DNA from 3 places in the Paenibacillus sp. J23TS9 genome. Region 3 is predicted to be linked to each of the others. Evidence: riboswitches for the same ligand, from Rfam matches in the RefSeq annotation. Region 3 holds a riboswitch; each other region holds the start of a gene.

Region 1 (10,722 bases), 2.0 Mb from region 3:
GATGGTTTGATCATGCGTCAGAGGATGGAGGTGCTTTGGGAGAAGGACCGTAAGTGGACATATGAAGTAAAGATTACTGAAGAGAGAAGGGTTAATCGTCATGAGCTTGAAAGGTTTGCTAATAGGTATAATTTTTACTATTTTATATTCATCTGGAGCTATTATTATGAAAATCGGCTTACTATCAGCGCCCCCATTAACATTAGCGACATTGCGTTTTCTTATCGCCGGGTTGTTGCTGCTGCTATATATTTACGGCTTTAAAAAGGGGAAATATACTTTACCAAACAAAAGAGAATGGAAGTTTTTAATTTTGATGGGTTTATTAAATACCACGTTGTTTGTTGGGTTAGGCAATTTGGCTCTTCGGACCATTTCCGCTGGAATATTTAATCTCTTTCTCCCGATCAACCCTTTCCTTTTTGCGCTCTTTTCTCTGATTTTCATGGGAAAACACATTCGGCCGAAAGAGTGGGTGGGTATGGTAGTTTCCGTCATTGGTCTGTTCATTGCGACTTTCCCGTCATTGACTGGCAGTCATGCCACCCTAAGCGGCATATTGTTTCTTACTTTTGCGATGGTCTCTATGGCTGTTGGAAGCCTCATTTTCAAAAAAGCTGATTTACAGCTGCCTAACCTAGTGATAAACGCGTGGCAGGTATTCATCGGAGGCATTCTTTTATTGATCCCAACTCTTTTCCTAGAGTCTGGTAAGCCTATCAACCTGGATATCCATCTTGTAGAATACCTTCTTTGGTCTGTCTTCGGTCTCTCAATTATTAGTATGAGCATCTGGTATTATTTGTTAAAGCAGGATGCCGTCAAAGCAAATAACTGGCTGCTTTTAAATCCTGTCGCAGGCTATATCCTTGCTGCCATTGTACTAGGTGAACCCATTACATGGTATGGTGTCATCGCCACCGTAATTGTGCTTTTGGGATTATATCTGTCGGGGAATTTTCAAATTAAAGAATCGGCTATGGTTCAGCAAAAAAAAGTAGTTTGACTTTAGGGTGAAAACCGAATATTGTCTCCTTCCTGCCCCCAAAAGTTGATCGTTTAATGTGCCTAAAGATTTAGCACTTTATTATAAGTAAGATTACGATACAAGTAGTAAAAAACATGAAAACCGCCACTGAAAACACTTCAGAAGGCGGTTTTTTTATAGGTTTTCTAGAAATACTGCCAGTGGATTTTGCCATAATGCTGTGATTTGGATACACAAGGAACATAAACAAAAGAGAAATAGAGATAAAGGAAGCAATTGAATGACAAAACCGGATAAGTGATGGGTATTCAATCAAAGGTATCAAAATAGCCCCGAATTCTGTATTACCCATGCTTTACAGTTCGCCTGCTCAGGCGTATATTCAGTTCATTATTAACAATTTTAAAGGTACGTCTTTGAATTACGCTGAGTTTTCATTGTGAAAAGCGGGGGAACCACAACAGCATTGAGCGATTATCCTGTCAGAGTACGGGATGATGTCACTGCAAGGGGTGAATCGGATCAGGTTTGTCAATGACATGACTGGTTCCGTAGGGCAACTCTCACTGCCCGAATCCGTCAGCTAACCTCGTAAGCGTTGCTATGAGAGAGGAGTGAAACTGTGAATTTTTAGACTTAAAGCACAGGGTAACCGCTCTGTGTTTTTCTGTGCGCAAATTGAATCGATGTCTATTTCGCTGAATTTCCGCTGGATAGCGGAAAGCGGGGGAACCGGCCGTGATGATGTTATGAACATTGTCACATGGGGTGAATCTCATGCATTTGAGTAGGGCTACTCTTTTAAGTCCGAATCCGTCAGCTAACCTCGCAAGCGTTTAAAGAGAGGCAACCTGTATATATGCATTTTTGAACAAGGCTTTTTTAGTCTTGCCCAAAGAAGCATTGAAGAGAGGTCCTCTTTTCGATGCTTCTTTTTTTGTTGTTTTTTTATCTGTCTGAAGGAAGGCATTATGTACATCATGCTAGGTAGAGAGGAGAAGGAAGTTGCCCAACATCCAAGTGAACGGAACAACATTATATTATGAGACACATGGCAGCGGCGTGCCTATCGTCTTTATTCACGGACATCTTTCGACTCACCATATGTTTGAGCCGCAGGTCGAATATTTCAGCAAAAGGGCTAAAGTCATTGTGCTGGATTTAAGAGGCTACGGGAATTCAGGGAAATTAAATGTGGAAGTTGAGGACATTATAGATACCCAGTGTAAAGATTTATCTGAACTGCTCGAAAAGCTTAATATCCCTAAGATTACCTTGGTAGGCTGCTCGAGCGGCAGTCTGCTTGTGCAAAAATTTGCAGCGTCCCACCCGGATAGAGTTAACGCGCTTGTTCTGGTGGACAGCTATTTTTATGGCCCTTATGGTCCTTTTGGGACAAAAAACGGTATTTGGAAAATTATCGAAGCATGCAGCTGGTTGTCTTATTATCTTCCTGCCGAATTTTTCCTCCGTTCGCTGCGGGTGACGTATAATCGTTGGGTACCTGCGTACAGCATATTAAGGGATGAACTGTTCCACAAGCGGCCGACGGAATCGATCAAACAGCGGATGGCATTGCTGAAAATCGACATCGATTCGAATTCATCCCGGTTGAGGATGCCTATTTTATGCGTGGCTGGCAGACAGAGCGAATGGTTTGTCAAGCAGATGAACAAGGCGGCGGAGAGATTCGCCTGTGCGCAGAAGGCTGTCATAGAGGATGCCATTTATCCGAGCCATCTGTGCCAGCCTCAGCAATTCAACCGTGTTTTGCTTGACTTTTTGATCGACCAGCGCATTTTCAGGATGGAAAAGCAGTTGGTCTGAATTTGGGATGCAGGTGATGGAATGAATAAGGAATACAGACAATTAAAGTCGCTGCTGGGCATGCTGGATCGGGAAGAACGCTGGTTTACGCTTGCGGAGATTGAAAGGGAGCTGGGTGTATCCGGCAAATCCATCAAGAAAATCGTGGAGGAGGCCGCTCCGCTGCTCCCCGAATCCATGCATGTGGAGGTGTCGAGAGGGAGAGGGATCAGTTTTCACCGCGACAGGCATGGTGCGACCGTCCGCGAAGTCCTGGCGGCTCTTTTCAGGGAAACTTCCTATTTCCGCCTGATGCAGCTTGTTCTTGCGCATAACGGGAAGAGATCCGCCGAAGAAATGGCCGAAGCTCTTTTTATGAGCTTCTCGTCCTTTAAAAAGTGGATCATACATCTCAATCGGGATGAACTTCGCCCTTTTCATCTGCGAATGACGTATTCCTCACCCACCCTCAAAGGAAGCGAGATTCATGTCCGGTATTTTTTATGGAAGTTATTTACCGAGGCGTACCCAACGGAGGGCTGGCCATTTCCCGGTATGGACGAACGGCAGTTGGACGGTTGGGTGACGGAGATCGAGCAGGAGAGCGGGATGATCTATTTTTTGAATTCCAAGCGCAATTTATCTTTTTTGCTGGCCATTGTACTGGAAAGGGTTCGGGGCGGGCATGGCGTCTCATTGAACGGCGGAAGCTACGCATGGGAGCATAATGTATTTTACGGGCCGATCAATCGCCTCGCCGAAAAGCTGATGCGGCGTTACCAAGTTGAGCTAACCTGCGATGAGATTTATTTTCTGCAGTCGATGTTCAGCCTCAGCCAGTATCATGAACGGGACGGGATTCAACTAAAAGACGGTGAGAAGCGTACAACGGAAGAGGGAAGCCGCATGGCCCAGCAGCTTATTCCGTTGTTGTCCAAGGCGTTTCCCACATTAAATGCAGGTCCGCGTTTTCGGGCAGAAATCCATGAATTTATTGACAAGCTGCGGATTGATCATGCCATTCCCGAATTAATGGCCGTCTCCCACAGCCATCTGACCGATTATATCCTGAAGGAAGAACAGCCCATTTTTAAAACCGTTTCGGATTGCATGCACAGCTGGCAGAAGCTGTTCCCCGCCATGTCATGCAACGATTACCACTTGACCAAACTTGCGTTTATTATCAGCTCGAGCCTCAGATATAAGAGCAAGAAGGCTTTTCTCATCGTCGGTGAAGAATTTTCGGTCCGGCATTACGTCGCGAATCTGATCAAGAGGGAAATAGGCGATGATCTGACGATCGAGACCTCGATTCTGCACGGATTAACCGACGAGATCGTTGCGCAGCATCAGATCGATTTCATTATCAGCACGATCCCCGTTTCCTTGTCCCGCATTCCGACGGTCATTATTTCAACGATTCCAACGAAAAGAGATCTGGAAAATATCCGACTGGAGCTGCTTAGCTGAGCGCTTGGTCCTTTTTCTTCCGTTTGCAACGGCGGTAATTGGACTAGTTTCCTCGCCCGGCTCCTTTTAAGATGAATATTGTAAGCGATTACGATTCGCAGACAGCCATCTTGAAGGGGGAAAACAACATGAGTATTCATATGGAAGCCAAGTCCGGAGACATCGCGGAACGGGTTCTGCTGCCTGGCGATCCGCTGCGCGCCAAATTCGTTGCCGAGCATTTCCTGGAGAACGCCCGCTGCTATAACGAGGTTAGGGGAATGTACGGTTATACCGGGTTATATAAAGGAGTTTCTGTTTCGGTGCAGGGGACGGGGATGGGCAATCCCTCGATGAGCATTTACGTTACGGAGCTGATCCGGGATTACGGCGCGAAGAAACTTATCCGGATCGGCACCTGCGGGGCTATGCAAAAGGATCTGCAAATCCGGGACATCGTTCTCGCACAAGCGGTTTCCTCGGACAGCAACATGACGGAGAAAATATTTATGGGCTGCAATTACGCGCCTTCAGCCGATTTTGGCATGCTGATGAAGGCCTACCAGCAGGCAAAGGCCTCCAGTGCCAACGTATTCGTGGGGAACGTTTACAATTCCGACGAGTTCTACAGGGAGACCATGGCAAGACTGCACAAATTCATGGAGTTCGGCGTACTGGCCGTGGAGATGGAAAGTACGGCGCTGTATACCCTGGCTGCAAAGTATGGGGTTAAAGCGTTGTCGATTCTAACGGTAGGGAGCCAGCTGCTGACGAACGAGCGGTCCGCACATAAAGACAGTGAGCAGTCGTTTAATCAAATGGCCGAGATCGCGCTGGACACCATTATAGCGGAGGCCTAAAGTTCAAACTCAAAGAGTTTGTGATTATATTCACGTGTACGAAGGGGGAGCAACATGAAATATGTGATCGCTTTGCTTGGACTGGCCGTCGTGTTGGCGTTTGCCTGGATGGCCAGCTCTGATAAGAAAAATATTAAATTCCGCCCTATCCTCGTGATGATTATCCTGCAAATCGTGCTGGGATTGGTTCTTCTCAAAACAAACGTCGGCGAATTTCTGGTAAGGGGGTTTGCGGACGGATTCGCCAAAATCCTGGATTTTGCGAATGCGGGTACAGAGTTCGTGTTTGGCGGCATTGTCAATGAAGGCATTCATTCGTTTTTCTTCCATGTGCTGATGCCGATCGTATTCATGTCGGTGCTCATCGGGATATTGCAGCATTATAAGATTCTGCCGTTCATCATCAAATACATCGGCCTCGCGCTGAGCAAGGTCAACGGCATGGGCAAGCTGGAATCCTACAACGCGGTAGCCTCGGCGATTTTGGGGCAAAACGAAGTGTTCATTTCCATCAAAAAGCAGATCGGGCTGCTGCCGCGTGAACGCCTTTATACGCTGTGCGCTTCGGCCATGTCCACGGTGTCGATGTCCATTGTCGGCTCGTACATGACGATGCTGAAACCGGAATACGTCGTGGCTGCGCTCGTACTGAACCTGTTCGGGGGCTTCATTATTTCTTCCATCATCAATCCGTACCGGGTTCAGCCGGAAGAGGATATCTTGGAAGTACAGGAAGAGACCAGACAGACCTTTTTCGAAATGCTTGGCGAATACATTATGGACGGCTTTAAAGTGGTCGTCATCGTCGGCGTCATGCTGGTCGGCTTTGTCGGCTTGATTGCCATGATCAACGGTATTTTCAGCGGCATTTTCGGAATTTCGTTTCAAAATTTGCTGGGCTACGTATTGGCGCCATTCGCTTTTCTGATGGGGGTTCCCTGGCATGAAGCGATCAAAGCGGGAAGCATTATGGCTACCAAAATTGTGGCCAATGAGTTTGTAGCCATGCTTGATTTCGTGAAAATCCAAGGGGATTTCAGCGAGCGCACCAAAGCGATCGTTTCGGTGTTCCTGATTTCCTTCGCGAATTTCGGTTCCATTGGAACGATTGTCGGGGCCGTTAAAGGCCTGCATGAGAAGCAGGGCAATGTGGTCGCGGGGTTTGGCCTGAAGCTGCTGTACGGTGCGGCCCTGGTCAGCTTCTTGTCGGCAACCATTATCAGCATAGTATTTTAAAATGATCATTTTTTTATAGGACTGAATGCAAAAAAAACCAGGATTGCTGATCATCAGCAGCCTGGTTTTTATATGTATATTAACTCCTATTTCATTATTCGTATGCCTGTTGATGCTGTAAGTTCTTGGATGGATGCTCCGTCATCTTGAATGAAAGCGCTTCACCCCCTATAATGGATGAGAATCCATAAATAACCATTAGAGTCTGGGGGAGTCCTGCATGAAGCTTTTGGCCGCAGTGACCGTTCCGAGCGTCAAACCGCGCAAAAAACGCTGGCCGCGCGTCGTCGGAATCATTGTTCTGATTATTGTGCTTTTGATTGCCTGCGCAGGTGGATACGTGTACTGGCTGGTGAATAAAAGTTTGCCGGTCATTAAGGGCGAACTCCACATTTCCGGACTGGAAAAAGAAGTAACGGTATGGAGGGATGAATCCGGCGTGCCGCATATCGAGGCGCAAAGTGAGCAGGACCTGTATATTGCCCAAGGGTATGTGACAGCGCAGGACCGCATCTTTCAGATGGATCTGAGCAGAAGGCAGGCTTCCGGACAGCTGAGTGAAGTGGTGGGGGCAAAAGCGATCGACCGCGATAAATTCTTTCGCAGCTTCGGTCTGCGTAGAGCGGCTGAGGCTTCCTTAGCTGCCTATTCGGAGGAATCCAAGAATGTACTGGAATGGTATGCGCAAGGCGTGAACAATTACATAAAGCAAGCAAAAGAATCCAAATCACTGCCGGTTGAGTTTACGATCCTGGGGTACCAGCCAACGGAGTGGCAGCCGATTGATTCCTTAACGATTGGTAAATATATGGCTTATGATCTGGCAGGCAATTGGGAGGGGCAGGCCTTCCGGTACAGCATGGCGCAGAAGCTATCGCCTGAGAAGCTTCAATCTTTAATGCCGACTTATCCGAAGGACGGGGCTACGATTATTCAGGCACTAAAGGACAATCCGGTTGACCTGACCGCACTCGCTGCCGCCGCTGTAACTCCTGATCCTTTTAATGGCAGCAACAACTGGGTCGTATCCGGTGAGAAGTCGGCTTCAGGGAAGCCGATGCTGGCGAATGATCCGCATCTGGGACTGGCTACACCGTCGATCTGGTACGAGACACATCTTTCGGCACCGGATTTGAATGTGAGTGGCGTTATTTTCGCCGGAGTTCCAGGAATTATTCTAGGACACAACGAGGATATTGCCTGGGGAGTGACAAACTTAGGCCCGGATGTGCAGGATCTTTATATAGAAAAGAGAAATCCGGAGAATCTGAATCAGTTTGAATACATGGGTAAGTGGGAAGATGCCAAGGTGTATAAGGAGGAAATAAAAATAAAAGGTGAGGAGCCGGTATCCTATGATGTCGTGGTGACCCGGCATGGACCGATTATTTCCGAGTTCGCCAAAGATCAGCAGCAGGATACTGCGCTCGCCATGAGGTGGACGGCCTTGGATTCGACGACGGAGCTTGAGGCCATCCAAATGTTCGCCAAAGCACATAACTGGGAGGATTTTAAGAAAAGCTTGGAGTTTTTTGATGCTCCTGCACAGAATTTCGTCTTTGCTTCCACAGATGGTACAATCGCGTACCGGGGAAATGGCCTGATTCCGATCCGCAAAAAGGGCGACGGCTCGGTTCCCGTACCTGGATGGACGGATGAATATGAATGGACGGGATATATTCCCTGGGATGATCTGCCTACGACTGTGAATCCGAAAGAAGGGTTTATTGCGACCGCGAACAATAAAGTCATCGATGACAACTATCCGTTTCACTTGACCGACAGCTGGGCTCAGCCATACCGCGAAGCGCGTATCCAGCAGGTATTGTCCGGTAAGGATAAGTTGACCGTGGAGGATATGCAGAAACTGCAGTTTGATCGCAATAACCTTCAGGCTGAGGAGTTTTTGGATGGCCTGATCGGCAAGGTCAAAAATAATTCGGATCTTCGCCCGGTAGATAAGGAAGTACTGGGACTGCTGCAAAATTGGAATAAAGTGAATGACCCGGATCAAGCGGCACCTCTTGCTTATGAACTGTGGATGCAGAGATTTGATGATGTGCTGTTCAAGCCGGAAATCAGCGATGACATGATGAAGCTGTTTAATAATAAAGCCATCGTAAAGGATGAAATGCTTCGCAAATCGCTGCAAGGCGAGCAGGAGCCATGGATGGATGAAAAGGGCGGGCTGGAAATGGTGGCGCTGCAGGCACTTCAGCTGGCGGTCGATCAGGCTGTTTCTCTGCAGGGGAAGCATCCATCCAAATGGCAGTGGGGGGAGTTCCATCAGATAGACTTCCCTCATCCGCTTGGCTCGGTGAAGCCGTTGAACCTGATCTTCAACGCCAAAGCCGTTCCGATGGGCGGAGGACGGGTAACCGTTGGCGCGGCAGGTTGGGATTCGGCAACCGGTGAAGTGAACCACGGCGCTCCATGGAGAACCGTGATTGATCTATCGGATCCGCTGAGGTCGTTTAATGCGGTCGGGCCGGGTCAATCCGGTCATCTGCTGAGCAAGTGGTACCACAATCAGGTAGATGACTGGACAACGGGCCAATACCATATGACCAGCATCTTGCCAACCATTTACCGGAGTGCCGGAAATGAGTTGAAGTTATTTCCGAAATAAGTGATACAAAAAAGCAGCCCTTTGGGCTGCTTTTTTGTATCAACGCTCCTCCCTATTGATGGTGTATCGAATCATTGATATGACATGCTGTTCTGCTTACAGCTGAAAGCATTTTCTTCTTGACGGCTCAATGCTTTAGTGCTAACTTATTCATAATTCATATCGGCTTACTGGTAATTAAAAGGAGGGATCATCTTGCCGGTTCAAAAGAGTATTCCTTTAATGGAAATTAATCATATTTCAGTAGCTTATCAGGATAATCGCAGCATTCTTAACGATATTCATTTAACGATCAATCAAGGTGAATTTGTGAGTATTATCGGTAAAAGCGGATGCGGCAAGAGCACACTGCTGAATGTGATTGCCGGATACATCAAGCCGAAGCACGGAAAGATCACGGTCCAAGGGAAGGAAGTCACCAAACCGGGGCCTGACCGCGGCTTTGTTTTTCAAGATTTGGCACTGTTCCCTTGGCTCAGCGTCCTGGATAATGTCTCTTTCGGTTTGCGAATGGCAGGAGTGAGCAAACAGGAAATACGGGAACGCAGCAAGGAGGCCATCCAAATGGTTGGATTATCGGGTTCCGAGCACAAGAGTATCAGCGATCTCTCGGGCGGGATGAAGCAGCGGGTGGCGATTGCCCGGACACTGGTAACCAAGCCTAATATCCTGCTCATGGATGAGCCCTTTAGTGCTTTAGATGAGCAAACCAGGGAATCGCTCCAAGAAGAACTGCTGCGAATTCAGAAGGAGACAGACATGACGGTCATTTTAGTGACCCACAGCATTGATGAAGCCATCTATCTGTCGGACCGGGTCGCTGTATTTGATGATCGGGGCAGTATTCACAATATGATACATATCGGCCTTGGAAAGCCGAGAATCCCGGAAATTCGTGTCTCATCGTATTTTAATGAATACAAGAAGCAGCTGATGCAGGATCTGCGATATGATTTTCAAATTCAATACGAGTCGGAAGGCTCAGGGATATAAAAAAAGGGGAATGTCACAATGAAAAAGAGATCGGTATACAGCAAAATATTCAGCATGGCGGGAAGTCTTGTACTGGCTGCTGCGCTGACCGCAGGATGCGGGAGCAAGGATACGGACAAGTCGTCAGAAGATGCAGCCGGTACAGGCCAAAAAGAGCAGGTCCAGGAAATCAAGGTAGGGTATGTGAATCTGCTCGCGGCGGCTCCCGCCATTATTGCGAAGGAAAAGAATCTGCTTGACAAGCAGGGCTTAAAAGCGGAGTTTTTCTCTTTTGCCAATGGCCCTGATCTATACAAGGCCCTCTCTTCCGGCAAGCTGGATGTGGCCTATTCGGGTATGCCTGCAGCGGTGAACTGGGGCTCGCGTGGAGCGGAGTTTAAGATCATTGCCAAAGTGGATGATGGTAAAAACGGAGTGTTGACCAAGGACTCTTCAGATATACAGCAGCCGGCAGACTTGAAGGGGAAAAAGCTCGGTAACTTGGTAAAAGGCAGCGGCGTGGATTACCTGATCCGTGCGGTTCTGCTTCCGGAAGGGCAGCTGAGCGATCAGGATGTCACTTTGGTGCAGATGGAGACAGCCAATATGGAGACAGCAATTACGAATGGGACAATCGATGCGGGGGTAGCCGGCGAGCCGTTCTTAACATTTGCGGAGCTTCGGGGATTGAAAGTGGTGAAGGAGCTTCCGGATCCGGCATTTGTGGTTTTGGGCTCGAACACGTTCTTGAAGGATCATGCGGATGCCGCAAAAAAATTCAT
Region 2 (10,722 bases), on a different contig from region 3:
TATCATGCCGAAGCTGGGTGAACCCTTCTTTACCAGCAAGGAAAATGGTACAGGCCTTGGGCTCATGATCAGCCAAGGTATTATTGAAGGCCATAAGGGGATGATGGAAATATTCAGTAAGCCGGGGCAAGGAACCCGGGTTGACATCATATTGCCTTTGGCAGGAGATACAGAACAGACCAAATCATAAGGGGGAAGAGCCCATTGCGGATTAACAAATTTATTAGTGAGACAGGGTTCTGCTCCCGTCGCGAAGCGGATAAGTGGGTAGAGAGCGGTAAAGTAACCATTAATGGCGAGCCAGCGGTTCTCGGCAGCCAAGCGGAGGAAGGGGATGATGTGCGCATTGACGGCCGTCCTCTGAATGAGAAGAATAAAAGTCATGTCTACATTGCCCTGAATAAACCTGTGGGCATTACGAGTACGACAGAGCAGCATATCAAAGGCAACATCGTTGATTTTGTAGGGCATACCGAGCGGATCTTTCCGATCGGAAGGCTGGACAAGGATTCGGAAGGGCTCATTCTCATGACCAGCGACGGGGATATCGTCAATAAAATACTGCGGGCCGAGGGCAAGCATGAGAAGGAATATATCGTGACGGTCGATCAGCCCATTACGACCTCATTCCTAACGGGGATGGCCGGAGGCGTGAAGATCCTAGGTGAGATGACACGCCCATGTATCATTACACGTGTATCCGAGCGGGTGTTCAAAATTATTTTGACAGAAGGAAAGAACAGGCAGATCCGCCGAATGTGCAGCGCCTTTGGATACAGCGTGCGGAAGCTTCAACGCATCCGGATTATGAATATCACCCTGGGATCTCTCCCAAAGGGAAAATGGCGCGATTTGACCGATGCTGAGAAAAAGGAACTCAGCGGTTTGCTCAATTACGAACTTCAGTAGAGGCCATCACGCTAAATAATGAAAATAACGATTAAAAGCTGTATTTATCGTATATAACGAATAATACAGCTTTTAGCTTTTTAAGTTGTTATTTGGTTTTATCCGATGTTTGCTGTGATTCATCCGTATATTTACGGATGATGGACACTTCAACCCGGCGGTTTTTCGCCCGGCCTGCGTCCGTCGCATTAGAAGCGATAGGATGGAATTCTCCATAAGCAGTTGAAGTGAATTTTACCGGATCAAGTTTTGCATTTTGCAGTAGAATCTTCATAAAGTGAAGCGCCCGGTCGGAGCTTAAGTCCCAATTGGAGGCATACTCACTGTTAGAGATTGGCATATTATCCGTATGGCCCGACACGACCACATTATAGGTTGGGAACTGCTGCAGCATATTGCTGATCGCTCCGGCTAACTGCCGGGATTCCTGCTTCACGACAGCGCTGCCTGATGCAAAGAGTGCGTTGTCACTGATCGTAATCGTCAGCTGGGATTGATTCAGCTTCGTATTGAGCAGAGTGGTCAGTCCATTATTGCTAATATATTGATCGAGCTGCTTTTTCAGCTTCTCCAGGTCTTCTTGTTCCTGTTTCGCCAGCTGGGATTTCTGTTTTTGCTTGTCGGCATTGTTTACGACATTTTCCTCGCTGTTTTTCTTGCCTTTATCGAGGTTTTTGTCCGAAGGCAGAGCCGAGCTGAAATTCAGAACTCCATTGCCGGTACTGAGCGCTGTGTTAAAAGCTTCGCTCATTTCTTCGAATTTTTTGTTATCCGTGGCGCTCATAGCGTACATCACGATGAACAGCGCCAACAGCAGGGTCAAAAGGTCGGCATAGGGAAGGAGCCACGATTCATCGGCATGCTCCTCATGAGGCTCATGTCTAGTCTTTTTGCTCACCTGCAGCAGCCTCCTTCTCATTCATTTGAGCGCGCTCGGAAGGGGTTAGGAAGACGGAAAGCTTTTGACTGATTGCAATTGTGGAAACCCCGGATTGAATGGACAGCAGTCCTTCGATCATCATGAGTTTCAGTTCGATTTCCTTCTTGGATAAGCGTTTCAGCTTGTTGGAAATCGGGTGCCACAGCACATAGCCTGTAAAAATACCAAGTAGTGTCGCGATAAACGCCGCACCAATCGCATGCGCCAGCTCGCCCATATTCTCCATCTTGGTCAGGGCGGCGATCAGGCCGACAACGGCCCCGAGCACCCCGAGAGAAGGAGCATACATACCGGCTTGGGAAAAGAGCAGTGCACCCGCACGGTGCCGTTCTTCTGTAGCTGTGATATCTTCCATCAAAACATCACGCACAAAGTCCTGGTCATTGCCGTCAATAATCATCCGCATGCCGTTCCGCAGGAAGTCGTCATCGATCTCCTCCACCTTGGTTTCCAAGGCAAGAAGTCCTTCACGGCGGGTAATGGACGCCCATTCCATGAACATTGTGATTAAATCACGGCGCTCTACCAGTCGTTGCTTAACAAATACCATTTTCAGCAGCTTAGGAAATTTCTTAAGCTCTGACATTGGAAAACCAATAAATAACGTAGCGGCCGTGCCCCCGAGAATAATGACATAAGCGGCGGGGGTAAGCAGAGATATCAAAGGTGCCCCTTTGAGTATCATGCCGACAAAGACCGAGACCAAACCGAGTATCAGGCCGATAATTGTTGAAATTTCCATTGCACACCTCATCCATGAGAAATAAAATTGAATCCTTTCGTGCACCATGTTTGCATCCTTGCAAAATGATGTGCTGCACCAAGAAACGTAATATATTATTTATCGTCAGGATTCTCTTTTTTTTTAAGGGGATTTTTCCGTTATAATGAAACAAAGGGGTTCATCAGTCCTATCATCGCTTGGTTAAAACGGCCAATATACAAGCACTACCCTATATAAAATGAACTATAGATAAAACAGACGTTCATTATCGACAGAACAAATCGGGATATTTGAAAGCAAACGGAGTTGGGACCTGCATAGATCAGGGCGATATGTAACCAGACGGAGGGAATAGCTATGGGAGTTAAGCATGGACGTGATTATGACGGAATTTTGAAGGATCTGACGAATGCAGTGGGTGAGATCCCTGACAGCTATCAGTTTTTTGAAATGGAAGAAGGTGAATGGCAGCAGCTGAGTCCCGATGAGAAGCGGGAGGTACATGAGGCGCTGGCGGAAGATCTCTTTTATGGTTTGGGTGCTGAGCCTGTCATTGAAGTTGGAAGCGGTGTCGTTATGTATGACAAGGATAACCACCGCATTAACCTGTTGATCGGGGATGAGGAGCTGACCGTAGTCCCACTCATCTAGTCCATGGGCCGAATGGATTTTTGAATATCTGGCGTGTTAAGATATAACAAGTGCTTGGCCTTGAGGACGGCCATATTCATAAATATTTAATGACCGGAATACAATGGAAAAAGTTAAGGAAAGCCAGGTAAAGACACATCCTTTACGCTCTTGCATGAAGGGTGTTTGGTTTCAGGGAGGAAATAAGAATATGGTTTATACGCTAGAAGAAGTGGAAGCACATTTAGCGAAGTTGGAAGGCTGGGAACTGGAAGAAGGGCGCTGGATCGTGCGCAAATTTATTTTTTCCAACTTTATGAAGGGGATTTCATTTGTCGACGAGGTTGCTGCGATATCTGAAGCCTTCGATCATCATCCTTTTATCTCGATTGATTATAAGAATGTAACATTACGCCTGACGTCCTGGGATGACGGTGGTATTACCGCCCTTGACATCAAGGAAGCGCATCAGTTTAATGAACTGTTCGAAAAGATGCGCTCAGGCGAGAAACGCTAGACTCAGGCGTTCGTACAGCAAAAAAAACACGCTTCGGTAAGACCTCACGGTCTCGAAGCGTGTTTTTTTATTTCTTAAGGATCATTATTTTTTGGCTGCGAGCCACTGGGCTACGTTAGCAATTTCTTCACTCTTCAGCTTGTCTTTGAATGAAGGCATGCCGCCTTTACCTTTAGTAACGATCGTATAAATTTCTTCGGCAGAAAGCTGGGAGCCGATTTTTTGCAGGTTAGGTCCGACACCACCCTGCAGTTGGTCACCGTGGCAGCTAATACAGCTTTGGGCTTTAATCGTTGCTTCAGCCGCTGTAGCATCCATGGTCACTTCAGGCATCGTTGGTTTTTGTTCTTCAGCAACTTGTTCTTTGCCAGGCAGTGTAAACATGAGCACGATGGCAAATACACATGCAATCGCTAACACACCGCTCAAGATCCATTTTTGCATCCGTTTTCGTCCTTTCTATGTAAACTACGGTTCTTCATTTCTTCATTATAACGGAACAAGCCGGTACATCAAATAGTTTGTGACAAAAAGGTAAACGAAAGCAGCGGAAAGGCCATTAAAAATACACAATTTTGTACCATTTATCATTGACGCAATTTAATCTTCTTTATAGACCATGCAGTGAAAACGGCCGATACCTTCCGGTGTCTGCTTTTCATAAGTGTCGGTAATCTCAAATCCTGCCTTAAGGTAGGTGCGGATGGCACGTTCATTCCAGTCTTGGACCTCCAAATCTACAGGCAGTCCGGCATAGCGTGTTCTCGCTGCCTGGATGATAGCATGTACAAAGCTTTTACCCAGTCCGTGTCCGCATAAATCAGGCCTCATGCCGATTCCGAGCCGTATAACATTCACCATGGGGAAGAGCTGTGCAAAGCCGCATAGAGCCCTCTCAGCGTCCAGAACAGACATATACTGCTGTCTCCGTACTTCAGGATCTCCAAGCTCAATTCCGAGCGCCTCCATTTGCTCCCAAGGAAGCCAGCCATAAACCCGGTCGTAAGGTGGTTCATATCTCCAACTGCAGCAAATCTCAGCTTGCTCATGATTCATGGGAACAACAGTGAAAACATCTTTTGAAACGCTCATAGCGTAGGCCCCCTTTTGTTAGAGAAAGCGCTGATCCTTAGGATTTGAAAATATTTTAAAATATATTCCTTACCTCTGTCATTTCACATGTTTATTTACCAGTAGGAGGGGTAATGAAATAATGTAGGCAGTTCCTGGTAATTAAATACAGCAAAGATGCCGACAAAAAAACCCGCTACTTGAGATTTCGGCAAAAATCTCAAGGTACGGGCTTTCGTTCAAACCTGGCAGATGCTAAAAAGCATTACTGCACGTCATCATTGTCTTCGGAATCAACGGCGGCGGTTTGATAAGTATCCGTGCTCATGACTCGTTTCGCGCCAACGTAGCGGTTGACGTAGTAGCTATCACTTAGCGAACTAACCATAACTCCGCGGGATGTGGAGGCATGTGCAAACTTTCCGTCGCCGACATAGATTCCGACATGGGAAACGCCGGAGCCAGAGGTATTGAAGAATACAAGATCTCCTGCTCTCAGGTCGCTGCGGGAAACGGCCGAGCCCATACTAAACTGTGATCCGGATTGATGCGGCAGGTTAATGCCCAGATGTTTGAATACGTATGCTGTAAATCCGGAACAGTCGAAGCCACTCGTTGTAGTTCCTGCGGTTTTGTATTTCGTACCGATAACATCATCAATGACTTTGTCCATTTTGGAGTCTGCGAAAGCGCTTCCGGCTCCAACGGTAAATACGATTGCAAAACTCATGACTGCTGCTGCAAGCTTCTTTTTCAAACAAATATACCCCTTCCGGTGCCTGCGAGGTTAGCTTAAGGATTCGGTAGAAGGTCCCCTATGATCCCTCTGTTGCAAGATCAATTCACCCGTAATGGTTCCCCCGCTTCCCTAGTGTGAGGAAATTCGGCATATATTCTCTACACTATATAAATCAGGAAACGTTTCTTTTTCAAACGGTTCTGCAAAGATTACAAAGTTGTTACTAACTCACTGGGACTATTGTAACAAAGGAATTTTAATTTGGCAATTGTTTCTATCATTAATAAGCGAAAAAAATCAATTTTTTTTAGAAATAAGGAAATATTTAGATGATTTTATAGGAAAATATGTTTATTTGTTGATGGGATGGGTAATTGAGGGGTAAGCGAGAAAAGATATTTGAAGTTTTTATAAATTTTTTTATGAAAAGTTGTTACCTATTAGCCGTTTCATACGTCTAATAGGTAACAAGAAACCCGCGGTAGGGGATTTCGGCAAAAATCTCCAGCGCGGGCGTGTAAGTATTACGTATGTTTATGGGTAAGTATTAGTTGTAGACAGCTGCTTTATATTTAGCAGTGCTCATGACTCGTTTGGCGCCAATGTAGCGGTTGGCGAAATAACTGTTGCTTAGTTTGCTGATTGTAACACCCTTGGAAGAGGATGAATGTGCAAAATTTCCATTACCAACGTAGATTCCGACATGGGAAACGCCTGCGCCAGTCGTATTGAAAAATACCAGATCTCCAGCTCTCAGGTTGCTCTTGGAGACTGCGGTGCCTGTTTTAAATTGGGCGCTGGATTGGCGTGGAATGGAAACACCCAGCTTTTGAAATACATAACGTGTAAAACCAGAACAGTCGAACCCGTTTGTGGTGGTTCCGCCGGTTTTGTAAGTAACCCCGATCGTTTTATGGACAACATTATTCAGTGATGAATCCGCGAATACGCTGGTTCCCATCGAGAACATAAGTGTTAAGCCAAGTGCGGCTGCTGCAAACTTCTTTTTCAAAAACATAAACCCCTTCCGGTTGCCTGCGAGGTTAGCTTAAGGATTCGGTAGAAGGTAGTCCCCTATGATCCCTCTGTTACGAGATCAATTCACCCAAAGTGGTTCCCCCGCTTCCTGGTGCCAAGGAATTCGGCCTTGATCAAGCACCTGAAAGTGACTGGTGGCATGGTATCTTATTAATTGGTAGTTGTTGTTGAAATTCGTTTACAGCACAATTTGAATAGTTACAGTAATTATTACAAAGTTGTTACTAAGTTCGTACCGGATTATTGTATCAGAGGAATGCCGCTTTGGCAAATACATCCGGCACTTAAAAACAAATAAAACCCCATCCCTTTCCTTGTGGAAGGGTGGGGTTTTTCTTCTATCAAGGGATTGAAGTGATGACAAAAAATTAACCATTAGAATTTTTATTTTTCTATATTTTTGTGAGCCTGATGATGCCATAGATCAAACTTGGCGGAAATACCCCATAATCTCATCATACAGCTGACCAGGTGATAGCCTTGCTGGAGAATGAGCGCGATGATCCCGGCCCAGATTAATGAGATGCCTGTACAGATACTAAATAGGAGCAGACTAGTTATACCAAGCACAATCGAAATACCGATTAAAGGTGCCGAACCGCGCAGACAATGCCATAAGGGAGCAAGGAGGCCGGTACCGCCGGTCTTGCCAAACTGCATAAAGAGATTGAGCTGACGAATGATATAGCTGTACAGGAGCCATGCTGCTGCATAAGGAAGGATTTGCAGGGCAAGGGTTTGCACCTGCATACCGTTCAGCAGAATCTCATAGATCTTAGGAACGATCCAGTAGGCAGGTGCCGCAATCAATATCCATTCCACCAGGTGGAATAAAAACACGACCTTTCCATGGCGTTTCATCCCCTGGAAGAAGTATAGACCAATTTCACCTTCACGTTCCCGGTGCAGTCCGTAGAAGATCCCAGCATGGATGAAGGGAGTGGCCAGCATGCGCAGCACGCACATGGAGATCAGGATCCAGACGTACGTATGAACGGTTCCGCTCGTGGACAGGCTCATTTTGCCTTCAATATAGTAGAGCAGTTGGCTCAGCTCATTGGGTGGTGGATCAGGATAGCGCATGAGCAGCGGAACGACGGCCGAATGGACCAGACGGTACAGGAAGTATCCCCAGATCAGCTGGTACAAAAAGAGAATGATGACGATATAAAATTGATTTTTAAGACTTTTCCAGCCATTTGAAATATGGGATTTCACCAGTTCTCACCTCACCAGGACAGACTTCCAAGCAGAGTCTCAATCAGCTTGGTGATGCTCAAGTTCCAGCGGATCAGCACCTTGTTATCCATATCCGCCTTTAAATAGTTGTTAATATGCTTGTTCTCCATCACAATCGAGTATTTCGGATCAACCATTGCCCAGGCCAGCGGCGCGCTGTATTCCAGCTTAAACTCGGCGCTGTCACCTGTTCCGTTCCAAACCTTGTTCAGCGTATGGCCGTCGGTAAAGGTGAACATGATCGGAACCTCAGAATAGTCGCCACCCTTTTTCGAAATCTTGACGGTGGATTCATAGACAGGTGCTGTATCGTTGTCATTTTTGTGTACAGAGATGGAGTCTACTGCGAAATCGGCCATCTGATTGCCGTATACATACTGGTCAAAGAAGGTTTGCCACGATTCATGGGTAACCTGCTCGACCACCTTTTGGAAATCAGCTGTTGCAGGATGCTTGAACCGGTACTTTTTAGCATAGGTGCTCATAATTTTACTCATGGTCTGCGAGCCGACCTGCTGTTCCATCCCTTTCAGAAGCAGCTTGGCGCGGTAATAAACGTTGAGCGCGTATTGATCCTGTGAGCCGTATTTCCATGCTTCTTGCGTTAAAGACATGGGTGAAGAAATGATTGAGGCTTGGATCGGCAGGTTTGGAATAACGCCATACTCCTGCTCCATGAGCTTATCCTCAGCGTATGAAGTGAAACCCTCATCCAGCCATGCCTCTTCAAACTCATTGCTGGCTAGCATGCCGTAAAAATATTGATGTCCGATCTCATGGATGACCGTCCGTTCCAGATCATAACCGGGTGATTCGTCTTTGGCGCCGAAGGCTGTTACCAGCGTTGGATATTCCATCCCGCCAGCCCCGTTGCCTGATTCAGGCGGAACGACTATGGACAAGGTAGAGTAAGGGTATGAACCATACCATTTGCTGAAGTATTTGAGAGCAGCTTTGGCGGCGAAGAAATATCTTTCCTTCAAGTCCTTATGAGCAGGGTCCAAATAAAGCTTGATCTTTACGCCCGGTACCTCGGCAGAGGAGAAGGGCTCCTCAGCGACAACAAAGTTTGGTGACGCTGCCCAGGCAAAGTCGTGAACATCGTCGGCATAAAACTGATAGATTTTTTCGTTGTTGCGAACCTGTGCGGCCTGTACAGGAAATCCGGTTGCGGCGACGATATAGTTGTCCGGTACATGAATGCGGACGCTATAGATGCCAAAGTCAGCATAAAATTCGGAGTTCCCATGGTATTGATGCAAATTCCAGCCCTCTGTCGTCCGCCCCCTCACGCCCGCAGGCTCGTAGACGCTGATTTTTGGGAACCACTGTCCGGCCATGACAAAATCGTCCGCGGTACCCATTCGGGCGAATATTTTAGGGAGCTTGACCTCAAACTGGATGCTGAGCGTGATGCTTTCTCCACCCTTGACGGGTTTAGGAAGCCGGACTTTGACAAGAGTCTTGTCCTTTGCGTTGCCGTCGTCAGGTTGGACATACTGGATACGATGCATAAGTGAAAGGCCTTCAGCAGTTTTCATATCGGTAATGGTCATGGAGCCAAAGCCGTCCGCAGGCATGGAGTCATTCCGGAGCTTGCCTCCAGATTCTTTCATAAAAGTGGAGTCCATGGATGAGAAGGCGTTGGGGTACAGATGAAAGTACAGCTCGTTCACTGTTTTTTTCCCGGGGTGAGTCCATGTCAACGTCTGGGTTCCTTTGATCACACGGTTCTCCGGATCGAGTGTCGTGTCGATGTGGTATTCCACAACCCGCTTGCTGAGAATCTCAGCCGTTGGTTTTTGTACGCTCTCTTGCTGAACAATCGGAGTGGATACCTTGGGAGGCTTGGCCTGATCCGGAGCATAGGAAGGCTGTGTTTCCGGTGTATCCCTGAAGAAGAGCCACCCTGTTCCCGCGAGCAGGATACAAAGGGCGAGTAACGACGAAATGACGATTTTGGCGCGTGCTGGAGCCATATACGAATACCTCCCGTTGACAAGCATCTAAAGCATGTATATGTTGGCATTCCAGCGATTATTAGTTAAAATAAAATTAAGTTCATGGATATCAAAATATCAAAGCAGGATGCCTATTCGGTCAGTTCCGCAAAAACGCGGCTCCCGCTTCAGCGAGAGGCAAGCCCGAGTAGACGTTTTTCTAATAGGAGGAACACGAGGGTATGGATAATAAGGAGCAGATAGGCAAAAAACAAATCGCACTGAATATTGTCAGTGGCAAGAGCAAGCATAAAATGGGATTTGGTGCAGGTTCGATTGATCTGAATAATATTTCGCCGGTCATTATTGACCGCGGCGTGGCGACGATTGACATCGGTGCCATGCATGCCAAAAGTAAGCCGGAACGCCGGATCCGTTTTTCCGCAAACCGTGAAGATGTACCAAACGGACGCCAGGTGTGGATCATTTGGGTAGCGGTTGATCGTAATGAGGACGGTCAGTTCTACGGCGGAGCCACAGCCAGTGAGATGTGGGTTGATGAGGAAGAGCGCCGGGGCTGGAAAATTCTCGCGGAGCATGTCAACCGGATGGATTCTGCCCTCAAACGCAAATTTATGCTGGATGAGTTAGGTGCCGAGGAGAAGAAGCTGCTTAAGGACCTGCTGGTTTCCCATAACGAGGAATGGTGGGAGAAGTCTCCTGAAGAGCTGAAGCAAGCGCTGGAGGCTTAATCTTCGAAGAGGCATCGAAAATATCAAAAGGGTCTGCCGACTGCTTGTTGTAATCAACAAGAGTAGGTCAGACCCTTTTTTATAAATGAAGATTTATGCTTGTCTAAACGGAATCGGATGTTTATCTTTGACGGATACATACGGATTTCCTTCTATATAGAAGCGCCATGGCTTCGATACATAGTCACCGGCATAATCGATGTTGACCCGCGGAGACGCCACA
Region 3 (10,722 bases):
TTTTCCGCCTTTGGCGGTTCGGGCTTGGCAAACAGATTACCAATTCGTTTAAATACGCTCATATGTTATAACTCCTTATGTTCATAAACTTATTCTGTGATGATCCTTTACTTTATAGGCATGCGGTAATAATTAACGCGCCAACCATATGAAGCGAACCCGCAAACAACCCGTAACCGACTTTCCCTTGCTGCGTTCCCACATCAAGCTCCAGCTTTGCCCATATGCGCAACAAAACACGGACGATTGCCTCCAGTACAAGCAGGATCAGGAAGGAAATGATGGACACCATTACAGCATCGAGCAGATTGTTGGATGTACTGATTGAAGCTGAAAGGATGTACCCCTGAGCCAGCAGTTTCAGTACAAGTCGTGTCGTTACTGCCATGTTTCCTGCTTTGACTTCCTCAAAGTCCTTGTATCTTGTGAACAGGGAATCGACAAACATCAGTATAAAAAGGAGCAGCGCTCCAGATCCTGTCCACACCAGAATCCCCATAATCGTATTAAAATCCATGAAACGTGCCTCCACCAGCTCAGGTTTTTATCTTATACAGCAGGAACAGCGAAGGAGGACATTGGCATGTAATCCCCTTCGCTGCTTTAAACTTGCGTACTATTGGCCCGTAACTATTACTTATTCTCGTACTGTTTCATCAGCGCAGCCAGCTCGTCGTCAACCGCTTTGTCCGTACCGAGCTTTTCAAATTCATCATCAAGGGATTTGCCTTTGGAGGACATTTCATTACTTGCTTCGGCTTGCGCCTCCATTTGCATCATTTTTTCTTCCATACGCTTCATGCCGTTTGAAGCACTGTCCGGGCTGAAGCCTTGCATAGCTTTATTAATTTCAGTTTGCGCCTTGGCTGCATTATAACGGGCAACCAATGTTTCACGTTTATTTTTCATTTCGGTCAGCTGTTTGCGCATCTCATCAAGCTTGCTGCGAAGATTATCTGCTGCTGCTTTGTTTTGGTCATAACTTGCTTTGTATTCGGCCATTTTTTGTTCAGCAGCATTCTTTTCCTCAAGCGCACGGCGGGCTAAATCAACATTTTGTGCTTGTGCTGCCGTATGTGCCTGTTGGGTACGTTTTTCGACCAGAGCTGCTTGTTCCTCATACAGCTGCTTGAATTTCTTCTCAATAGCTATTTGAGCTGCTACTGCTTTCTCCGCATCTTCAAGATCTTCCGTCATGTCACGGATATATTGGTCTGTCATTTTTACCGGGTCTTCCGCTTTGTCGATAATTGCGTTAATGTTAGACATTGTCAGGTCACGTAATCTTTTAAAAATAGCCATTTTGTTATTTCCTCCTAGAAAGGTTTAATGTTGTTCTTATGATATTCATTTACGCAGCAGCTTTGAAGTCGTTTCAAAATTCACAAAAAAATTTTTCGTTTTCTTTTTGAGTCTTAACAGCAAGATACCTGTCAAACACCGAATTTGCCTCTGCTACAATCTCTGAAATCTGCTCCCGTTTGATACCATCATAATGGATTCCAGCCGCCACGGTAACGGTGACGCCAAGCGCCTCTGCTGCTTTCTCCGCCATTTCCTCTGCCAAATCATGCTCTCGATGTCCTGGCAGCTCTACCGTTTGCACCGTAGCCTCCATGGCATCATTACAATAATATGCGGTAGCTACAGCACCAATATGAGCTGATCCGCCGGTTATAACGAGCAGAATGTCTCTTCCGACGGGGACCTCCTCGATCCGTATATCCCATTTTGTGCTTGGTTCCATGCTGCCGCCCCTCTACATTGTAATCATTCATCAAAAACAGTTCCATATTTTAAATACCATTTTATAGGATAATAAGCATTCCGTACAACGATGAGAATGGAAAAAGGGCATAGACAGATTATCTGCCCATGCCGTTATCACTCCTATGTTAAAAGCCCCGTAAATACTGCTTCGGTATTTTTCCATCACCTTGAAGCGCTTGAGATGCATGCAGCGCCCAGTAAGGATCTTTCAACATTCCCCTGCCTACAGCCACCAAATCCGCTTTACCATCCAGCACCACGTTTTGCGCGACTTCAAAGTCATCTAGACGTCCTACTGCGATAACAGGTACATCCAGCTTGTCTTTGATATGCTCTGCCAGCTCCACTTGATAACCCGCCCCAGCTTTCGGTCCTCCGTTGGCGCCAATATGCCCTTCACCGCCGGAAGAGACATGAAACACATCCACGCCTGCCTCCTGGTAACGCCGGCAGACTTCTGTAATATAATCTACGTCATAACCGCCGTCCACATATTCTTTGGCCGAAACCCGCATAATGACCGGCATATCCTCAGGCACAACCTCCCTGACCGCCCTTGTTACTTCTACGCCAAAGAGTGGCAAATCCTGACCGTAAACATCATCGCGACGGTTGGTAATTGGTGAATGGAATTGGTGGATCAGGTATCCGTGCGCTCCATGAATTTCTATCGTATCAAACCCGGCTTCAACTGCCCTTCTTGCCGCTTCTTTGTATGCCCGCACCATTTCTTCTACCTCTTCGGTAGTAAGAGCGCGAGGTGTTTTATATTTTTCATCGAACCGAATGGCTGACGGAGCTACCGGCGGATTAGCATCCTCCGCCTTGCGTCCGGCATGTCCTAACTGAATGCCAATTCGTGTTCCATGGGTATGTATCTCGTCCACAATTTTGCGGTATGCGGGGATGTGCTCATCGCTCCAGATCCCTGTATCCTGATTCGTAATACGTCCATCCGGATGAATAGCCGTCATTTCCACAATGATCAGCCCTGTGCCGCCCACCGCCCGGGAAACATAATGCACAAAATGCCAGTTGTTCGGGATTCCATCCTGCGCTTGCACCGAGTATTGGCACATAGGAGGCATTACAATTCGGTTCTTCAAAGATAATCCCTTTAATACATAGGGTGTGAATAAATCCGCCATGCTTTTTGTCTCCTTTCAGTAAGCTTATATTTGAAGTCCGTATGTTGAAACGGTTCATATGAAACACATTTATTATACACGTTTTCGGAGTAATTATGGAAATGTGGGCTATTTTGAAAAACCATCATAATTCTTTCCAATTCGGGACATAACAGTATAGACAATCACAATTGCTGACAGCAATACCGGGGAAAGGAGCCGCAACCGATGATAAATACCCGACTCGTTAAAGCCTGCGCTGCTATGCTTCTTATCAGCCTGCTTTGGCCTGAAGCCGCTCTTAATGCGGCCCAGCTGGAAGATCCGGCCTCTTCCAATTCAATACAAGAAACAAGCAGTCATGAACGAAAGGAAACACGTCAGGAAAAACAGATTTTAACCCTGGGGCAGCTTATCAAGAAATACCCTGATACTTTCAAAATTCACGGTCCCCATATCAAACAGATCGCATTGACCTTTGATGATGTTCCTGATCCCCGTTTTACTCCGCAAATTCTAAAGATATTGTCCCAGAATGGAGTAAAGGCCACGTTCTTCGTTGTAGGCAGCCGGGCCAGAAAGCATCCTGACCTGGTAGCCAGAATTGTACGGGAAGGACATGTCATCGGGAATCATTCCTATAACCATCCACAGTTCCATAAGCTGACGATGGCCGAATATATGGATCAAATCATCCGGACAGAGAAAATCCTGTATGGCATTACCGGCTATAAACCTAAATTGATCCGTCCTCCCTATGGTGATATTACGGAGAACCAGCTGCGCTGGGCCAAACGCGAGGGATATAAAATCGTCAACTGGAATGTCGATTCCTTGGACTGGAAAGGCATCAGCAAAGAGGCTGTGAAAAGAAACGTAATGACCACAGCCGGGCAGGGCTCCATCATTCTTCAGCATGCCGGAGGGGGCAGCTCTTCGGACTTATCCGGAACGATCGGAGCCTTACCGGAAATCATCCGCGAACTAAAGAAAAAAGGATATACTTTTGTGACTTTACCCAAACTGCTAAAAGTTCAAAAGGACAAATAAAAAACAAGCAGCTCTCCATTTTTGCAAATGGTAAGAGCTGCTTGTTTGCGTAAAAGCGAAATAGGGTATATATCATTATGTCAGTAAAAAACGATACTACTATTTAATGAAGTATAGTTGAACGTCCTGGAAACCAAATTCGCTGACGGATTGCGGGCTGCCCGGAACAAAGATATCAATACGGTTCCCTTTAATGGCACTGCCAGTATCTCTGGCCGTAGCTACAAAAGCTTTTTTAGGAAGACCTTCGAAGTTATGTCCTGTGACAAGCACCTTTGTGCCAAGCGGGATAATGGATGGGTCTACTGCGATTGTACCGAGTTCAAGCGGATTACCGAAGTAATCAACCGCACCCCATTTTCCATTCTCGCTTGCAGCTGCAGAATATGCCGTTGCTTTCACGTTAAGCGTTTTATTATAAGTAAAGGTTTTTCCCCATGCTTCTACGACTTTTTGATCCGAATTCACATTCAGAGACGCGGTTGTGATCGTTGATGCAGAATCCGCATCCGCATATGCCTTCATTGTGTTGTCACCCGGAATATTCAGCTTAATGCCTTCATAGATGTTCGTCGCTTGTACGTTAGGATTTGCATTCATCAGCTGATTCATATTCACGCCTAATTGTTTCGATAGCGTGTAGTAAGTGTCGCCTTCTTTGGTTACATGTACAGAGTCCGCGTGAATAGGTACGGCTTGTACAGTCAAGGTAATGCCCAATGCTGCTGCAAAAATTTTAACTTTCTTAAATCTCTTCTTCATAGTTCCTCCTTAAAATCATCGATGCCTGCGAGGTTAGCTGTCGGGTTCGGATTGAGGAGACAACCCTACGTTACAATAACGATTCACCCCGAGTGACAATAGTCTTTCACGGTAAAAATTTTCCCCCGCACTTTGCATTCCAAAGTTTTGGCTTACTCAATATATCACAATTTTGTAACCTGTGCGCTTGAAAATGTTACCATACTGCAACTATTCAAGGTCTAACTTCCTCTATCAGCCGAAGATTGTTATTAAAACCTCTAGAAAAAACAAGATCTCATCAAAATAAATGATTACATTTTTTTCATTTAGTTAACATCATCAATATTATGTAAACTTAAATTGAAATCTTCATTATATTTCTTTCTATATCTTTCCATTAAAAAAAGCTCCGCTCAGATGTAATCCTGCAGCGGAGCTTTTTATATGAAGCATTCGAGTCATAAGTCATCAGAGTACTTTGCTAAGAAAATCTTTGGTACGGCTATTTTTCGGATTACCAAATACCTCAGATGGAGTACCTTCTTCCATGATCTGACCGTCATCCATGAATACAATACGGTCACCGACCTCTCTGGCAAAACCCATCTCATGGGTTACGATCACCATAGTCATGCCGCCTTCTGCGAGCTTCTTCATGACCTCCAGCACCTCACCCACCATCTCAGGGTCGAGCGCAGATGTAGGCTCGTCAAACAGCATGACATGCGGCTGCATGGCCAGCGCGCGGGCAATGGCGATACGCTGTTTCTGTCCCCCGGACAGCTGCGACGGGTACGCATCCTTCTTATCCGCAAGTCCGACCGTCTGCAGGAGATCGAGAGCGATTTTCTCAGCTTCCGGCTGCGGCATTTTCTTCACCTTTACAGGGGCAAGCATAATATTTTGAAGAACCGTCTTATGCGGAAACAAATTGAATTGCTGAAATACCATCCCCATTTTTTCGCGTGTCAGGTTGATATTATGCTTTTTATCCGTAATGGAATCACCTTCAAACGCAATCTCTCCGCTTGTCGGAGTTTCAAGCATGTTGAGGCATCTCAGGAATGTACTTTTTCCCGATCCGCTGGGACCGATGACAACAACAACTTCCCCTTTGGCGATCTCAATATTCACGCCTTTTAGGATATTAAGCTTTCCAAACGACTTGTGCAGATCCTTAACGGTGATCATCCGTACTTAACCTCCTTTCGAACAAACCAAGCAGCTTGGACAATGTAAAGGTCATCACGAAATAAATAGCTGCGATAATCAGAAGCGGCTTGAGTGATTCATAGGTAATGGTGGTAACGGCCTGTGCCTGGTACATCAGATCAGTGACGCCGATAAAAGATACGATCGAAGATTCTTTTATAATCGTAATAAATTCATTCCCGATAGCCGGCAACACGCTTTTCACCGCCTGCGGAAGAACAATATATCTCATCGTCATTCCTTTGCTCATTCCCAAAGAACGCGCTGCCTCAGCCTGTCCCCTGTCCACACCCTGAATGCCGGCACGGAATGTTTCAGCCAGATAAGCGGAGCTGTTAATCGAGAGAGTAATGGCGCCGGATTCAATAGCTGTTAATTTGATCCCGAACGATACGAGACCGTAATGGATGATAAAGAGCTGCACCAGCATAGGGGTACCTCTAAGGAATTCTACCCATACCGTACCCAGAAACCGCGGCAGCCAGAATCGGGACATCCGCAGCATGGAAACAAGCAAGCCAAGGATAAACCCGCAAACGACCCCGATCGCTGCAAGCAGCAATGTATACTGGATGCCATGGCCAAAGTAAGACCGGTATTCCCAGAACGTTTCAAATATATTCATGAAATAGTTACATCCTCCTTCTAGTGTTGCAATCAAAAAAATAGCGAACGCTCATCCGCTATTTTTTCTGTAATCGCAACATTACTTATTTTTGAGCAGCAAGATCACTGGCTTCAGATACAAATTGTTCTATTTTTTTCTCTGATTTCAAGCGGTCCAACGTTTTGTTGATATGATCAACCAGCTCCGTGTTGCCTTTTTTAACACCAATTGCGTAGCCGTCTTCCTTATAATCAGGGACCGCATCAGCGATGGCGAGACCTTTAACATTTTTCAAAAAGGCTTCGGCAACCGGTTTTTCCATGATCGATGCATCAACTCGTCCAGAATTAAGCTGCATGATGATGTCGTTAATTTTACTGAGACCGGTAATTTTCGCATTGGGAATTGTCTTCGCAATATCCTCTTGAATGGAACCTGTTTGAATCCCAAACGATACGCCCTCGAGCGATTTCATCGTAGAATATTTATCCTTATCCTTATCTCTTATCACAACAGCCTGCTCGGCTTTGTAATAGTTATTGGAGAAATCCACTTCCTTCTTGCGATTCTCATCCGGTGTCATACCCGAGATGACAAAGTCCACACGTCCACTCGATAATTCGCTGAGCAAAGCTTTAAAATCCATGTCCTTAACTTCCAGATTCGCTCCCATATCGGCTGCGATCTGCTTGGCGATCTCAATATCGAAACCTACAATCTGGTCTTTGCCACCGACCATTTTATGAAATTCATAAGGAGGAAAATCGGCGCTTGTCCCGAGTACAATTGTTTTCGCTTCTGTCTTGCTTCCCCCATTATCTGAAACGGACGCCTGATCTGAATTTTTATCTCCACAGCCTGCAAGCAAGCTTCCTGTCAGCAACAAACATGCCGTTAAAATACCCCATTTTTTCATGATCTATCTCTCCTGTTCACATTCTTCGTAAGTTGTATTAGCCATAGTATGAGCATGTTGACTGATCGTCATCAGCCAATGGAAAACATGTTTTATAGTACAACAGTCTGCATGATTATGCAATGTAATTTTCATACAAATACATTCATTTTCAATAATTTGTAAATCGGAACATTACTCGAGCATTATTATAATCCGTTGGTTAATAATCGAAAGTACTGTTGGTACGGGCTTTTGGAAGGATTGTTGCTTGAAAAGTTTCAGTTATAAATATATATATCGAGTATTGCTCCTCATTAATAAAACAATGAATGCAACTCGGGATATACATTGTTTTTTTCCATTTAATACCTTGTTTTAGAACGTACAATTATTCTGCCTACATGTTATAACCCAGATTTCAATGATTTTTAACGTTTATTTTCATTCATTTATGTATTTTTATAAATCCACAAGACCTTATTGCGCTTAACATAACAGCTAGAGCAATGATGTGTCCATCATCTGCACATAATAAATACAATATAAAAGCATTCGGCTATGGTTCATTATTCCGGATTCTCGGTTATTAAATAGCTAGAAATAAACTGGAGGTGTAGTCATGCTGCTCGAAGCTCTTTATCATGTGCCCCGTGACAAGTGGGCCTATGCATACGATCCACGTACCATTCACCTGCGTGTCCGCACCAAAAAAAACGACGTGGATACCGTTGTCGCCATGACCGGTGATAAATACGACTGGGACTCGACCTACTTTGAAATTACAATGGAAAAAGCAGCATCCGACGAGATGTTTGATTTTTGGGAGGCCTCGGTGCTCCCTAAATACAAACGACTAACCTACGCGTTCCGTGTAACCGCCGGGACCGAGTCGATCTATATGCTGGACAGCGGAATTTACCATGATTGTCCTGCCCCAACAGGCGGTTACTATGAATTCCCCTACATACATGAAATCGATGTGTTTAAGGTACCGGATTGGGCCAAGGATGCTGTTTTTTATCAAATACTTCCCGAGCGGTTCGCTAATGGAGATCCTGGGAATGATCCAAAAGGAACGCAGCCATGGGGTGGTCAGCCTGAAACCGATAATTTCTTCGGTGGCGATTTAAAAGGCGTTCTCGACCATTTGGACGATCTGCTGGATCTCGGAATCAATGCGATATACTTTACCCCTTTGTTCAAATCGCCATCCAATCATAAATACGACATCGTAGACTATAAGCAGGTCGATCCTCAATTTGGTGACAATGCGTTGTTGAAAGAGGTGGTGGAGGTCTGTCATGAAAAAGGAATCCGCGTGATGCTGGATGCGGTGTTCAATCACTGCAGTGAGCTCTTCCCTCCTTTCCAGGACGTCCTCAAAAATGGTGAAAAATCAAAATATGCCGATTGGTTCCATATCAATCATTTTCCTGCCCGTGTGGAAAACGGTATTGCCACCTATGATACCTTCGGATTTTATGGAAATATGCCTAAATTCAATACGGCAAACCCCGAAGTAAAGCAATATCTGCTTGATGTGGCGGAGTATTGGATTAAGGAGATAAAACTCGACGGATGGCGTTTAGATGTTGCCAATGAGGTCGATCATCATTTCTGGCGTGACTTCCGTAAAGTCGTCAAAAATGTGAATCCGGAAGCTTATATCGTGGGTGAAGTGTGGAGTGACTCGCTTTCCTGGCTTGTCGGTGATCAATTTGATTCGGTTATGAATTACCCGTTTGCTGACAAGGTGCTCGAATTCTTTAATGGCGGCATGGACGGAGCCACATTCTCAGATCGTATGAGCTCGCTTCTCATGCGTTATCCGCAGCAGACTAACGAAGTTGTATTTAACATGCTGTGCAGCCACGATACACCACGCCTTCTGACGCGAGTTGGCGGCGATAAGCGGAAGCTGAAATTGTCCGTCGTATTCCTCTTTACGTATATGGGAACGCCTTGTATTTACTATGGCGATGAAGTCGGCATCACAGGTAATGGCGATCCGGATTGCCGCAAGTGTATGATTTGGGATCCGAATAAACAGGATCGCGAGCTTTATGATTTCTATAAAATGATGATCAATCTGCGCAAGACTCATAAAGCGCTGCGTGAAGGCAGATTCCGGTTCCTGAAAGCGGATCAGGGCAACCCGTGCATCATTTATGAACGTGCAGATGACTCCATTCACTTCACCATCTGGATGAACAATACAAATCAAAAACAAACGCTCTCCCATCCAATGGTCACTTCGGATTGGCGCGATGCTCTAACGAATGAGAAAGTCAAACCAGCGGATGGAATGATGAATGTAACTCTGGATCCATTCGGTTATCGGATTTTATATCGGAATATTACCAAATAGGCTAGCTGCACACATAAAAAGGAGCATTCCTAGGGTCTTTTCAAAAGACCTGGAATGCTCCTTTTTCACCGAGAGACATTTTTAATTTTTACCTGTAACCTGCTCGTAAATATCACTGTACTCCTTGGCAGATACGTTCCAGCTATAATCCCCGCTAGTTGCATTCTTCACAATTTTATTCCAATGCTCTGGCTGATGATAAAAGGCAACAGCACGGCGAACAGTATGCATCATATCATGAGCATTGATGTTCGTGAAAGTGAAGCCATTCCCTTGCCCCGTAAATTCATTATAGGCATGAACGGTGTCATTAAGTCCGCCGGTCTCCCTGACCACAGGAATACTGCCATATCTCAGGGCAAGCAGCTGGCTGATCCCGCAGGGCTCAAAATTGGACGGCATCAGGAATAAATCACTTGAAGCGTATATTTTCCTGGAGAGCGCCTCACTAAAAGTGATCTGGGCAGACATCTTTTGCGGATGACGCTGTCCGGCTTCCCTGAACCAATGCTCATATTGTCCATCCCCCGTACCCAGAATCACAAACTGCATATCATCATTTGTCAGCAGCTCATCCAAAACTCGTACAACCAAATCCAACCCTTTGGAATCCACCATCCGTGTCACCATCGCAATCATCGGGATATCGGCTGATACCGGAAGGTTAAGTTCTTCTTGCAACAACTTCTTATTTTCTCTTTTCTTGGAAAGGCTTGACCGGTATTTGAGTGCAATATGAGGATCAGTCGCCGGGTTATAGCTTTTGGTGTCTATCCCGTTCACAATACCACTTAGCTTGGGACCAAGTGAATACAGGAGCCCTTCCAGTCCGTATCCGTAATGAGCCGTCTGGATCTCGTTTGCGTAAGTTGGACTGACGGTCGTGACATGATCCGAATACACGATACCGCCTTTCATGAAATTGACATTTCCGTAGTATTCGAGG

The links. A riboswitch is a leader RNA that binds a small molecule or an ion and turns the genes downstream of it on or off. The one in region 3 is predicted to bind cyclic di-AMP.
Region 1: another riboswitch for cyclic di-AMP. It lies ahead of KJS65_RS14355 (alpha/beta fold hydrolase); the one in region 3 lies ahead of KJS65_RS05375 (3D domain-containing protein).
Region 2: another riboswitch for cyclic di-AMP. It lies ahead of KJS65_RS29245 (C40 family peptidase); the one in region 3 lies ahead of KJS65_RS05375 (3D domain-containing protein).

What each region holds. Positions count from the first base shown of each region.
Region 1 covers NZ_BOSG01000001.1:3,052,028-3,062,749, reverse strand. The annotation lists gene KJS65_RS14360 (DMT family transporter) at 101-1,006, shown strand; cyclic di-AMP (ydaO/yuaA leader) riboswitch at 1,403-1,601, shown strand; cyclic di-AMP (ydaO/yuaA leader) riboswitch at 1,675-1,839, shown strand; gene KJS65_RS14355 (alpha/beta fold hydrolase) at 1,994-2,815, shown strand; gene KJS65_RS14350 (AcpB/EbpR/MafR family transcriptional regulator) at 2,837-4,264, shown strand; gene deoD (purine-nucleoside phosphorylase) at 4,393-5,103, shown strand; gene KJS65_RS14340 (NupC/NupG family nucleoside CNT transporter) at 5,158-6,339, shown strand; gene KJS65_RS14335 (penicillin acylase family protein) at 6,560-8,968, shown strand; gene KJS65_RS14330 (ABC transporter ATP-binding protein) at 9,164-9,961, shown strand; gene KJS65_RS14325 (ABC transporter substrate-binding protein) at 9,980-10,722, shown strand, end outside.
Region 2 covers NZ_BOSG01000011.1:25,078-35,799, reverse strand. The annotation lists gene KJS65_RS29285 (ATP-binding protein) at 1-190, shown strand, start outside; gene rluF (23S rRNA pseudouridine(2604) synthase RluF) at 205-909, shown strand; gene motB (flagellar motor protein MotB) at 998-1,807, opposite strand; gene motA (flagellar motor stator protein MotA) at 1,791-2,591, opposite strand; gene KJS65_RS29265 (hypothetical protein) at 2,931-3,224, shown strand; gene KJS65_RS29260 (4a-hydroxytetrahydrobiopterin dehydratase) at 3,415-3,720, shown strand; gene KJS65_RS29255 (c-type cytochrome) at 3,805-4,164, opposite strand; gene KJS65_RS29250 (GNAT family N-acetyltransferase) at 4,321-4,812, opposite strand; gene KJS65_RS29245 (C40 family peptidase) at 5,057-5,548, opposite strand; cyclic di-AMP (ydaO/yuaA leader) riboswitch at 5,553-5,690, opposite strand; gene KJS65_RS29240 (C40 family peptidase) at 6,078-6,542, opposite strand; cyclic di-AMP (ydaO/yuaA leader) riboswitch at 6,548-6,687, opposite strand; gene KJS65_RS29235 (hypothetical protein) at 6,953-7,786, opposite strand; gene KJS65_RS29230 (M1 family metallopeptidase) at 7,798-9,786, opposite strand; gene KJS65_RS29225 (YwhD family protein) at 9,990-10,499, shown strand; gene KJS65_RS29220 (DNA-3-methyladenine glycosylase) at 10,593-10,722, opposite strand, start outside.
Region 3 covers NZ_BOSG01000001.1:1,096,648-1,107,369, reverse strand. The annotation lists gene KJS65_RS05405 (DUF4178 domain-containing protein) at 1-62, opposite strand, end outside; gene KJS65_RS05400 (DUF350 domain-containing protein) at 113-517, opposite strand; gene KJS65_RS05395 (PspA/IM30 family protein) at 634-1,302, opposite strand; gene lpdD (prenylated flavin chaperone LpdD) at 1,376-1,747, opposite strand; gene KJS65_RS05385 (NADH:flavin oxidoreductase/NADH oxidase) at 1,896-2,918, opposite strand; gene KJS65_RS05380 (polysaccharide deacetylase family protein) at 3,129-3,947, shown strand; gene KJS65_RS05375 (3D domain-containing protein) at 4,047-4,709, opposite strand; cyclic di-AMP (ydaO/yuaA leader) riboswitch at 4,717-4,872, opposite strand; gene KJS65_RS05370 (amino acid ABC transporter ATP-binding protein) at 5,160-5,882, opposite strand; gene KJS65_RS05365 (amino acid ABC transporter permease) at 5,869-6,528, opposite strand; gene KJS65_RS05360 (transporter substrate-binding domain-containing protein) at 6,614-7,426, opposite strand; gene KJS65_RS05355 (alpha-glycosidase) at 8,028-9,776, shown strand; gene glgA (glycogen synthase GlgA) at 9,858-10,722, opposite strand, start outside.